DNA from 3 places in the Oceanobacter sp. 3_MG-2023 genome. Region 2 is predicted to be linked to each of the others. Evidence: predicted binding sites of a transcription regulator. Region 2 holds the regulator's gene; each other region holds the start of a gene.
The links. Region 2 encodes FNR, which switches genes on or off when oxygen is low (the NO sensors DNR and NnrR bind a similar motif). Its sites were predicted from a motif close to TTGATNTANATCAA; they were not measured.

Region 1 (4,290 bases), on a different contig from region 2:
TGTTCCTTGCTCCGGGCAAGAGCCAAAACTGCCGGCAATGGATTTCATAATGGGGTGAATAATGCCACCACCACGGGCGGTATTGCTGGGGGTGACAGGGGCCAGCACCAGTTCGGATAACGCCAGGGCATAACCGACTCCGAGGGTTTTACTGCCAAATAAAGCAATAAAATGATAGCCAATCCGATTGCCAAGACCGGTTTTAACCAAGCCTCGGGAAATCATGATGGCGATACCAATCAGCCAGATCAATGAGTTGGAAAAACCACTGAGAGCGTCTGCAATGGCTCCTTTGGGGCTGTCGTTGGTGACGCCGGTGATAGCAACCAGGGTGATGGCCAGCATGGCGATGGCACCAATGGGCATCACCTTACCGATAATGGCAGCAATGGTACCCACAAAAAGCGCCAATAAATGCCAGGCTGAAGGCGAAACGCCTTCAGGCACAGGAATAACAAACCAGATCAGTAAAATAATGATGAGGCTGACCGTGGCCGGAATGATTTTAATGCCTCCAGCTTGCATATTCAGATCCTTATTCAGTGGACAAAGGGGTGTGAGTTAATGCGTTATAAATAATGCTTCTGGATTGATGTTACCTATAATAACAGGCTGTGCTTCGATAATGTTTATAGCAGTTTATGCTTGCCTGCTATTGGTTGGTCTGAGTCATTATGGCTCAATGATGTTGTTATGGTCAGCCCGATTATTCACCCAGGTATCGATGAATAATCGGGCTGGGTAATCATCCATTATTGAGCTGAATGATTACCTCTGTTTTACATGGCTTCTTTAAAGATTTGCGCCACTTCTTCAAATGTTGGCTGGATCGGGTTGGTGATACCACAGGCATCTTTCATGGCATTTTCAACCAGCGTCGGGATATCTTCTTCCTTGGCTCCCAACTGGGCAACACCCGCTGGAATATTGACATCCGCAGACAGGGTGCGAATTGCGGCGATGCAGTCTTGGGCGGCATCTTCAGCGGATTTACCCAGTACATCACAGCCCATTGCGGCGGCTATATCAGCCAGTCGTGGTGACGCGACCTTGGCGTTAAAAGCCTGTACATGTGGCAACAGAATGGCATTACACACGCCATGAGGAAGGTCATAAAAACCGCCCAGTTGGTGAGCCATCGCGTGTACATAACCCAGAGAGGCGTTATTAAAAGCCATGCCTGCCAGAAACTCAGCGTAAGCCATTTGCTCGCGGGCTTCTGCGTTGCTGCCATCGGTGACAGCAGTGCGCAGGTTGTCGCTGATCAGACGAATGGCCTGAAGGGCGCAGGCGTCGGTAATCGGAGTAGCTGCGGTTGATACATAGGCTTCGACGGCGTGAGTCAGTGCGTCCATACCGGTGGCGGCGGTCAGTGAGGGGGGCATACCCAGCATCAGATCGGAATCATTGACGGAAAGCAGCGGCGTGGTGTGCTTGTCGACGATGGCCATTTTTACATGGCGAGTATCGTCAGTAATGATACAGAAGCGGGTCATTTCACTGGCGGTGCCTGCGGTGGTGTTAATGGCAACCAGTGGCAACTGCGGCTTGGCGGACTGATCCAGACCTTCGTAGTCGGCAATATCACCACCATTGGTGGCTACCAGAGCGATACCTTTGGCGCAGTCATGAGGTGAACCGCCACCCAGGGAAATCACAAAATCACAGTTGTTTTCTTTCAGGATGGCCAAGCCGTGCTCGACATTGGTGACGTTGGGGTTTGGTTTGACTTCGTCGTAAACCACCGAGGTGACATTGTGCGAGGCCAATAACTCAGCAACCTGACCCACAACACCGAGTTTGACCAGCGGTGCATCGGTAACAATCAGTGCTTTTTTCCAGCCGTAGGATTCAATGGCTGTCGCTGCTTCTTTCAGGCAACCGCTGCCCATCAGGTTGACACTAGGAATATAAAAAGTAGTAGCAGGCATAATGCAATCCTCAAAGAATTTTAATGGCAAGTAAACTGTAGACCTCTATTTGTTAGAAGTACTTGATATAACGCAAGTATCGATTGATCCGCAGGGCATGAATATGATTTTCAGAATATTTTAAAACAGAACAGTATGTCGCTGAATTATTCATTATAAATCATTGAAAAAATATATATTATATTGCTGGCTGTATAAGTGATAAACATTTTCATGTTGGGCTTGGAATAGCCTGCTGGCGTCGAAGAGAACAGCACGGGGCACGTCACTGAGCACGGCACAGCACAGTCACGGCACAGTCACGAGAGTATGGCGAGCCCGGTGCTGGCTCGCAGCGGCTGTTTGAGTCATGACCCCATGCTTCTCCTTGGTTCACCGACAGGGCCAAAGGGAAGGCTGGCCGCTGTCATCCTGTCCCGGGTCGTGCTGTTACCCCTGCTGTGGTGTTCTACTATCGTCTGAAAATTGAGCAAATAATCATCAAATGAAAGCCTTACTCTGGCCAGAGATAACAAATCTCGCTAGAGTATGAGGCGTTGAATGAATATTTCTTTGTTTCTGCAAGGCTGGGAAATATCACATGGAATTGGATTTTGGTTTGTTGTTTTTATGACTAGGTATCGTTCACCTTGGTGGTGGACTCTAGCGGTATAGGAGTACCCTGGGATTGATTTCACAATTGCCCAAATGGGTTGAAACCGGCGCTTTTGTATTGGCATTGATCGCCGGTGTTGTTAACGCAGTCGGTTTATTAGGATTCGAACATCAGTCAGTTTCTCATTTGTCGGGTATTGCTACATTGCTGGGTACCAGCCTGATTACAGATTCTTTAAGAAATGTTCTTCATATTTCTGGTCTTATGTTGGCCTTTTTGATGGGGTCGGCAATATCCGGCTTCATGCTGCATGGTGTTGCCCTGAAACTGGGGCGACATTACGATACCCTGCTGATACTGGAAGCGGTTTTATTGACAATGGCTTTTTTGCTATTATCCAAAGAATTTTTTTATGGGCATTATCTGGCATCTGCTGCCTGTGGTTTACAAAATGCCATGGCTACTACCTATAGTGGGGCAATTATCCGAACAACACATGTTACCGGTATCTTTACCGATCTTGGAATCATGATCGGTGCGTTTCTTCGTGGCGAAGAACTCGATATCAGGAAATTAAAACTGTTTACTCTTATTATTGCCGGGTTTATATCCGGTGGTGTTATCGGTGTTTTACTCTATAGTGAATACTATTTTATGACCCTGCTGTTTCCGGCGGCTGTCTGTATGGTTATGGCGTTGATCTATCGAATTTACACCAGAACCCATAAATAACCGGTATGTGTTTGTTTGGGCAGCTGTACTTTATATGATGGATGCTGTGTATGAAATTACTGATTTTTCTGGGCACTGTGCGCGACAGTACCCCGCCACGACCAGCTCGATTGGGTGAGCGGGTGGCAAAAGCCTGCCTGACATGTCTTGAACAGCGTTATAAAGAGCACGACATCGAATTGATTGATGCTTTGGATTATCCGCTCGAAACGGTTTTCAAACCGCATTTTGCGTATGCAGAAGGCCGGGCACCTGCCGCGCTGAATCGGTTGGCAGAGAAAATTGCCTCCGCCGATGGCTTTATTATGGTCAGCCCGGAATATAACCATTCGATGAGTCCTGCACTGGCCAATTTACTGAATCATTTTGGCAGTTCACTATTTTCCTACAAGCCCAGCGCTATCGTGACTTACTCGGCAGGTCAGTGGGGTGGTATGCGAGCTGCGGTAGGAATGCGTACGTTTTTGGCGGAATTGGGCTGCTTGTCTGTGTCTGCCATGATTCATGTACCCAAGGCCCAGGCTGTGTTTGCTGCTGATGGTTCGATGCAAGCCGGGGAAGAGCAGGGGGCCTGGTTTGGTTATTTTGATCGGGCTTTCAGTCAACTGGTCTGGTGGGCGCAAGCTACCGCTACTCACCGGAGTGAGGTGAATCCACACACCTTGCTGCAAGATTTCAAAACCGACCCGTCTGAGCGTAACGCACCTTAGCCGGTCACTCTCTGATCCAGAATTGATTGGGAAACAGACAACCCCTGCCAGCCGCTGGCAGGGGTTGTTTGGGTGATTTTTGTTGCCTGTCATTTTTGGCAGTCTACTGAAAATAATGGCAGCCAAATGGCCTGTTTCAACAAAATTTCCCGACCACACTCCGTTGTTATGTTTATCGTGTGCCAGTTGTTGCTTGGGCTGGCTTGTCCAACACTTTGATTTTATTAGTGATTGCTTGTCATAATTTTTAAATATTCCTGTTGAGGAATATTGGCCTCTCTGTTGCTAATGTAATGGGGACATCTATTTAATCCTGCACGGC
Region 2 (4,290 bases):
GTGCAGTCCCGACTTGGCTTTGGCTCCTGTTTTTCGGTATTGGTGCCTTATGGTCGCCGCCAGCTGTCCCGCAAGGCAACCACACCGGGATTGGCCTTGTTGGGCAATCAGCAATTTCGGGGACGCCGGGCGCTGGTGATTGATAATGAAGCATCGATCTGTCAGGCCATGGCGGTGTTGCTCAGTGGCTGGGGTTTTGAGGTGATCACCGCGCGTAGTTACGAAGAACTGCTGGTGCAACAACCAGAGCTGGATGCCGGTATTGATTTGATTCTCGCCGATTATCATCTCGACAATGGCGTCACCGGGCTGGATGTGGTTCGGCAGATGCGTACCGATCTGGGGCTGGATGCGCCGGTGCTGATGATTACGGCCAATTACACCAATGTGCTGAAACAGGAAGTGCGGGAGCTGGGCTATCGTTTGATGAACAAGCCGGTACGCCCGGCGAAACTCAAAGCCATGATCCATCATATGATTCATCAGGCCATTGTGGTGTAAATCACGGATTCCAGCTTCCAGCCGGTTTCTGGATCAGAACAGCGGCCAACCTCGTCTCTTGTTATAACGGGGTATCGTAACGAATGGCGGTGATTTCCCATTCCCGGGTTGCTTCTTCTGTTTTGATGAACACATCATCACCGACTGACTTCCCCAGACACGCTCTGACAACCGGCGCATTAACAGAGGCATAATGCTTTTTGCCGTAGATTTCATCCGGGCCAACGATACGGAAAAGCAAGGTGTTATCCTCTTCGTCCATCAGGGTAACCCAGGCACCAAAATAGGCCTTGCCTTCCTGACTGGGGTGGTATTCGCTGACCCGTACAGCGTCCAGCCGTTTTCTGAGATAGCGCACCCGGCGGTCAATCTCTCGCAGCCGTTTTTTGTTGTACTGATAGTCGGCATTTTCAGAACGGTCGCCCAGACTCGCTGCCCAGGTCACTTTTTTGGTGACTTCCGGGCGTTCAGTTCGCCAGAGATAATCCAGCTCCTGCTCCAGCTCTGTATACCCCTCAGGGGTGATGATATTGGTATCCATGGTTCTCCCTTGAAGGTTGGGTGCGCTGTCTGGTGAGGAGCTGCCCAGGGGCCGGGACGCGCCTTTAATCGATGGTGACGATATCGAGCCGGGTGGCCAGGTGCGTCTGGTCTTGTTGTTGTTGCAAATTGACAAAATCAAACAGATTGAGATCGCCGAGCTGGGAGGGGGCGATGTTGCAGATGGCAGCAAAGATATTCTCGCTGCGGCCTGGTTGTATTCTTTCCCATTCGGTCAGCATATTCTTGATGTTCTGGCGCTGCATGTTGTCCTGGGAGCCGCACAGGTTACAAGGGATGATTGGGAACTCCATGGCGGTCGAATAAGCCTGGATGTCTTTTTCCTTGCAGTAGGCCAGCGGACGGATCAGAACGTGCTTTTTATCGTCGCTGAGCAGCTTGGGTGGCATGGCTTTGAGTTTGCCGCCGTAAAACATGTTCAGGAATAAGGTTTCAATGATGTCGTCGCGATGATGGCCCAGGGCGATTTTATTGGCACCAATTTTTTCAGCAAAGCCGTAGAGGGTGCCGCGACGCAGGCGGGAGCACAGGCCGCAGGTGGTTTTTCCTTCCGGCACCAGATCCATGACCACGCTGTACGTGTCTTTTTCAACAATATGGTAGGGAATATCCAGCTTGCCCAGATACTCGGGTAACACGTGTTCGGGGAAGCCGGGCTGTTTCTGGTCCATATTGACGGCAATCAGCTCAAAGTTGACCGGGGCGCTTTTTTTCAGGCTGATCAGGATATCGAGCATGGTGTAGGAGTCTTTGCCGCCCGACAGGCATACCATGATCCGGTCACCTTCTTCGATCATGCAATAGTCTTCAATCGCCTTGCCAACGTTTCGGCGCAAACGTTTATGAAGTTTGTTGAATTCGGTGCGTGCTTTGCGATCAATGACATCGGCGGTCATGCTGGAAAACTCCTGAGCATTCTGGGGCGGAACACTGGCTAAAAATCAGGCGGCGAATTCTAGCGAATAGATTGGCTGGCGTCAGTAACTGTTGCCAGCCAATAACAACGCGGTGGCCGGTTAGCGGGTTCAGGGATGAAACTGGGCACAGAAACAAGGATATAAGGGGTTTTTTGCCGTTACCGCTGAGAAGGGTAACGGCACGCTGTGCGGGATTATTCCGCCGGCGTTTTCTCGTCACATTCAATTTGTGGGTTCAGTCCGGCCATTTCATACAGGCTGTTCATGTCCAGAACGATGATTTCCTTGCTCTGGGTTTCGATCAGGGCATTTTTCTGGAAACGGGTGAATACCCGACTGATGGTTTCTACCGCGAGGCCAAGGTAGTTGCTGATGTCGACCCGCGACATGGGCAGGCGGAAGTGGGTGGCACTGAAACCGCGTCGAGCGTAACGGTTGGAGATATCCAGCAAAAACGAGGCTACACGTTCTTCGGCGTTCTTTTTGCTCAACAGCAACATCATGTTCTGGTCGTGACGAATTTCGTTGCCCATGGTGCGCATCAACTGTTTGCGCAGGTCGGGGAGTTCGTCGGTCAGGTTTTCCAGCTGATGAACCGGAATTTCACAGACGGTGGTGGTTTCCAGCGCTTTGGCGGTGAGAGGGTAATCACCGGCATCGTAACCGGCCAGGCCAATCAGTTCGCTGGCGAGATGAAAGCCAGTGATCTGTTCTTCGCCATTACTGGCCAGGGTGTAGGTTTTCAGGGCACCGGTACGTACCGCAAACACGGACTGGAATTCATCCCCTTGCTGGAATAACAGCTGGCCTTTTTGAATGGGTCGGCCACGGCGAATGATATCGTCCAGTCGCTCCATATCTGTGTCACTGAGCGAGAGTGGCAGACACAGTGCGTTCAGGGAGCAAGTCTGGCAGTGGGGTTGATTACCGCGCAAGGGAGGGTGCGCAGGCTGTGCAGCTTGGTTTGTTTTCATTGAGCTCACCGTGTCGGGTTTTCCGTTATGTAGGGAAGAACCGTGTTCCATTAATTTTCGTATGGTCTTAGCTCGACGAGTGGCTGTCAAGACATTGGTCAAGGTATTGAGTCAAGGTATTGTCAACGGATGATCAGTCGCTGATCAATAACGACCCTGGCTACTATAACCAGATGGCTGCTGCAGTCCAAACGCCGTAACCAATCAGTAACAGTCCGGCAATGATACGGCTAAGGCTGTGACTGAGTAATCGGCTCAGGCTGGTGGCGGCGAGGCCACTGGCGAACAGGGCAGGCAGTGTGCCAAGGCCAAAGCAGAACATGGTCAGTGCCCCTTTGAGGGGATCACCATTGGCGGCGACCCAGCTCAAAGTGCTGTATACCAGTCCGCAAGGGAGCCAGCCCCATAGCAGTCCAAGGCGAAAGCGACTGCTGATCGAATATTGTGTCATCAAGGGGCGGGTAGCAGGCTGCAGCCTTTGCCATAGATATTGGCCAACTTGTTCGATACGGGTGAGCCAGCTTGCCCAGCGGGCAACGTAGAGCCCCATCAGCACCAGCAGTATGGCGGCCAGTGTACGTAATGCCAGCATCAGTACATCATTCAGTTGTTGTAGCCATAAGCCAAGCAGCGAGACGAGCAGGCCGGCAAAGGCGTAACTGGTGATACGACCGCTGTTAAAAGCCAGTGCTGTCAGTAGCGGTTGTTGTTGTGAGCGGGTGCCAATGGCGGCGGCAATGCCGCCACACATTACCAGGCAGTGACTGGAGCCAAACAGGCCCAGCAACAGGGCGGTTAACAGGGAGAGTGGTTCAATCACAATGGGTTTTTATCGGTTGCCGTGGTATGGGGTGCTGGTGTTGTGTCGGTTGCTGCGGGTTGGGTGCTTGCGGGATCGTCATCGTCATCAAAGAGAATTCTGTGAGCCGGAGATTCCATATCATCAAACTGGCCGCTGCGCACTGCCCAGAAAAAAATCAGCGTGGCAATGCTGATCAGGACGATCGAAAGTGGAACAAGTATGTAGATAATATCCATGTTATGTCCATCAAACCAAGCGAGTGGAAGCCATTATAATCTGGCCTTGTGGCTGAGTGTGCTAATTGTGACCGGATACATCCGGTTTGGTCGTCCGGGATAGTCGCAGCGCATTACTGACCACCAAAAGCGAACTGAATGACATGCCAATGGCTGCGGCCCAGGGAGGAATATAACCTGCCGCTGCCACTGGCAAGGCCAGCAGATTATACAGCAGCGCCCAAGCGATATTCTGGTAGATCACCTGGCGGGTACGGCTGGCGGTGTCCAGAGCCTGTAATACACAGTCCAGGCGGCCG
Region 3 (4,290 bases), on a different contig from region 2:
TGTCAGAGCGCATCCAACAACACCTGTCAGGCTGGATAGAACAAACACCCAGGCCCAGTCATATTGTGCTGGGCTGTACTCATTTCCCGCTGCTACGGCCGTATCTGAGTAAGCTTTGGCCAACGATTATCTGGGTTGACTCCGGTGCAGCCATTGCTCGACGAGTCAATCACTTACTCGGAGCCGCCCCTGCTGATGCCAGGCTCGGACAGCTCTATCTGTATCAAACGAATGGCATCGCCGACGCCCGATATTTGAGCCAGTTCTGGTCCGCTGCCGCGTTGCCAGAGAGTATCAACCCTGATTGGGTAAAACTGAATTTGCCAGAAACCACTGGCAATACAGTCAACATAAGCTGTACAAGCAACCCTCTTGTATGAGTATTTTTTAATTTGAGTATAGTGCTCAGGTATTTTGGAAATCTGGATAAAACATGTCAAAACTCGAACACCTTTACAGTGAGGTTCTAACCGACCTGGGAGAGGACATCACCCGTGAAGGCTTGCTGGATACGCCCAAGCGCGCAGCCAAAGCCATGCAATTTCTGACCAGTGGTTATAACGCCAGTCTCGAAGAAGTAATCAACGGCGCGGTGTTCACCAGTGATAATGACGAGATGGTCGCGGTACAGGGCATCGAGTTTTACTCATTGTGTGAACACCATATGCTGCCCTTTATCGGACGCTGTCATATCGGCTATCTACCCAACGGCAAGGTACTCGGCCTATCCAAGTTTGCCCGAATAGTAGACCTCTTTGCCCGTCGCCTGCAGATCCAGGAAAACATGACCAAACAGATTGCTGAAGCCGTCGAAGAAGTGACTGGCTGCCGTGGTGTTGGCGTCATTCTGGAAGCACAACATATGTGTATGATGATGCGCGGTGTGCAAAAACAGAATTCATCCATGCGCACATCTGTTATGAAAGGGGACTTTCGCAGCAATCCGGCCACCCGTAGCGAGTTTATGCGTTTGGTCGGGATGTAACCCGATGACTTCGTGAGCTGCCAGTCTTTTTATACAGGGTATAAAATACCTGGCACTCCGACAGACTGCTGATCAGATCTGAACGCGCTGCTCCGTAACGCTGCCCGACTCTTTACCAGAGTCCAGATGCTGGTCAGACAGCTTCATACCCACCCAACACCAGCAACCTCCCCCATAGCCATTCCCGCACCCTCTGTCATATCCGTAGACCTGCATACTTTCTGATAACCATCAGACAGCCATTTAGTAGCCGTCTAACAGCCGCTGATTGCTACTTCCAGAAACACATTATTCGGCTTTCTGTACCCAGCCAATGACCACGGTGTCACCCTCTGTAACAGCTACCAATAAAGCCATGTCTCTCCCCTATTTATCATTGCGATCCAGTATTACTGAGCGTAGATTCAAGGAAGGAAAAGGAGAAAAGAACCAACAAAAGAGGTAATGGATTATGAAAAATACCTGGTTAGTCACCACCTTGGTGTCGTTGCTTTCAGCGACCAGTCTGACGACTCATGCCCTGACGACTCCGCTTCCAGAGCGGTTACTGTCATTAAATGGCCACCATACCCTGCAACTGGCTGATTCATTATCCCGGGATTATTTTTATATCCGTGATGCCTATACCAGCGCTCTCTATCATGCCCCTTCCCGCACCGGTATACAGCGCCTTGAACTGACGGTTCAATCCGAGCGAATCAGCGGTCGTGGGGTTGGCTTGTCACTGTACGATACCATTGCCATCACGTCGGAATGGGAACAGATGGCCACACTGGAAGCACGCCTGAATGCGCTGGTCAAAATGATGGATACCCGTCTGATACAGGGTGACCGTATTGTTATTGAGTACACCCCCGGCCGTGGCTCGGAAGTAATGGTCAAGAATGAATATATGGGCATTATCCGTGGACAGGACTGGTTTCAGGCGCTGATCCAGGCCTCGATGGCACCCGCTGTTCCCGCTGTTCTTGTTGATGCTCCTGCGTTGCAAGTACAGCCACCACAAACCAGTAACAGTATCTCAGCGGTGTTTTTGTAGGGGGCTTTTTGTAAGTCTGGTTTCGAGTGTTGACCTTGATTATGTGACACGTCAACACATCGCAACCAGCAGATATAAAAAAAGCGGCTTGCGCCGCTTTTTTTATATCAAACCCGAGTAATCAGAACTTGTAACCAGCACCAACAAAGTAAACCAGCGGATCAATTTCTACATCAAGGCCATCAGCTGCACCGCCTTTGATTTTTGTATCGATATCCATTTTCCAAGCTGCAGCATTCACCAGCCAATGATCATTCAGGGCATAGTCAACACCTACGGAGTAAGTCAAACCCCAGCTGGTTTCCAGCCCTTTGGTACCAAGACCCGCATCATCTTCTTCATCAAAGAAGAAGGTATGGTTAACACCCAGGCCCACATAGGGTTGCAGTTTGGAATCGGCTCCCATTGGGTAATACTGTACAGAAACAGTAGGTGGCAAGTGTTTGGTTGTCGCAATCGTAGCGCCATCAATAGCACCACCATCACCTTCGACTTCGTGTTCAAAAGGCGTCGCTGCCAGCAGTTCCACACCGATCTGGGAGGTCACCATATAAACACCGGTCAAACCCAATTGGGTATCTGACAAGACATCCAGTTCACTGCCTGCAACAAGACCACTGCTATCGGCATTACCGTCTTTCGGAGAAACCGTCACAGCACCCGCCTTGACGATAATGTCACCCGCTTCGTAGGCCATAGCCGGGATAGCAGATACTGCAACAACAGTAGCCAGCAGAGTTTTGATCAGTTTCATTTTGCACTCCTTGATTCCGTGCTTTTGGTAGATGAGTGCAGGGTACCCGGCTTGATCTGCACAATTTTGATGCAAATCAAGCATTTAATGCCCCAAAATAAAGACACCTGACAATCTTGTGATAGGTCAATTTGTGTCAACCCTACAAGCTGTCCAACAGTGCTATGGCATGCTTCTTTCATTCAAAGGCAGCAAAAAAACGTTAGCTGAGATACAGTTAGCCATCCCTGATATTATTGTCACCGGATTCAGGCTGAAGTGTGACTACCATCGTGAGTGACACTGCCGTCTGACATGATCAGACCCTCTTCATTGAGGCTGATCCACTGGCCATCGTTTTCCTGTCCACCATTGTGAACAACATCCGGAGAAAATCATGGAGTTGACGTTTGATTGAGCAGTTTTCTGCGGCATTCGCTACCCGGATCGGAAGACGATTGCTTTCATACTTGCTATTGGCCAATTTCCTTATCGCCACCTTGTCTTATGGCTGGATGCTGATCGACGACTACCAGCATGGTACGCAACGCCTGCAAAATAACCTGGTCAAGCTGGAGGACAGTTATCACGACAGTCTTGTCATCAGCCTCTGGAATTTCAATTCCGAGCAGCTGCGCACACAGCTGAAAGGCATGCTCAACTTTGACGGCGTTGAGTACATCATGGTTGACAGTACCGACTTTGGTTACGTCGAAACTGGCCTCAAGCCAAACAAGGTTGATATTCGCCACCAATTCAATCTCTATTACGAAGATCAGGACAATAACCGCACCTTTCTGGCAACCCTGACCATTCTGGGCAGTTATGCACAGCTCTACCAACAACTGGAAACCCGCGCATTGAATATGCTGCTGGTACTGCTCTGCCAGACCATTACCATATCCCTGGTATTACTGCTGCTGATCCACCATCTGATTACCCGTCATATTCGCTCATTGTCAGAGTGGGCCAATGCCTTTTCCATTCAAACACCCGACCACCCAGTCACACTTGAGCACCGCACCACCAATACCATGCACAAGCAAGATGAGCTGGACGCCCTGGCCTCTGCCATCGAGAAAATGCGTCTGTCATTACTCAATGACATGCACCTGCGTGACCAGGCCAGAATGGAATTGGAAGATACCCACAATCACCTCAATATGGCGATTGAGAACACCACCATGGGCTTCTGCCGCTATCTGGTTCGTGAAGATCACATGGAAACCAACCGCAACTTTTGTTACCAGCTACGAACCGATCAAGAAACCCTGAACGGTATGGAAAACCCGTTACATGCTATTTTGGAACGTATGAATTCAGACACCAGTGCAGAGCAACGGGAACGTATTTACCAGTTACTGCAAGGACGGATCAAACGGGTCCAGGGCAAATTTTCCATTCTCAAATTCAATGGTCAGGAAGGTGTATTCGATATCAGCTTTCAGGCCATCCGTTTTCATAACAACCGCCCGAACGAAGTGCTGATCTGCAGCGTTGACCACACCAGTGAATATTATGCTCACAAGCAAT

Region 1: yiaY (L-threonine dehydrogenase) is a predicted target of FNR. The motif match lies at 1,994-2,007, and genes of this name have one in related genera.
Region 3: Q8W32_RS03460 (OmpW family protein) is a predicted target of FNR. The motif match lies at 2,845-2,858, and genes of this name have one in related genera.

What each region holds. Positions count from the first base shown of each region.
Region 1 covers NZ_JAUYVX010000011.1:131,292-135,581, forward strand. The annotation lists gene Q8W32_RS11465 (anion permease) at 1-525, opposite strand, end outside; gene yiaY (L-threonine dehydrogenase) at 780-1,931, opposite strand; gene Q8W32_RS11475 (YoaK family protein) at 2,599-3,258, shown strand; gene Q8W32_RS11480 (NADPH-dependent FMN reductase) at 3,309-3,968, shown strand.
Region 2 covers NZ_JAUYVX010000010.1:90,758-95,047, forward strand. The annotation lists gene Q8W32_RS10610 (NahK/ErcS family hybrid sensor histidine kinase/response regulator) at 1-501, shown strand, start outside; gene greB (transcription elongation factor GreB) at 563-1,042, opposite strand; gene ttcA (tRNA 2-thiocytidine(32) synthetase TtcA) at 1,107-1,958, opposite strand; gene fnr (fumarate/nitrate reduction transcriptional regulator Fnr) at 2,174-2,953, opposite strand; gene Q8W32_RS10630 (sulfite exporter TauE/SafE family protein) at 3,117-3,773, opposite strand; gene ccoS (cbb3-type cytochrome oxidase assembly protein CcoS) at 3,770-3,991, opposite strand; gene Q8W32_RS10640 (heavy metal translocating P-type ATPase) at 4,053-4,290, opposite strand, start outside.
Region 3 covers NZ_JAUYVX010000003.1:14,665-18,954, forward strand. The annotation lists gene murI (glutamate racemase) at 1-380, shown strand, start outside; gene folE (GTP cyclohydrolase I FolE) at 434-985, shown strand; gene Q8W32_RS03455 (chalcone isomerase family protein) at 1,437-2,024, shown strand; gene Q8W32_RS03460 (OmpW family protein) at 2,146-2,778, opposite strand; gene Q8W32_RS03465 (hypothetical protein) at 3,168-4,290, shown strand, end outside.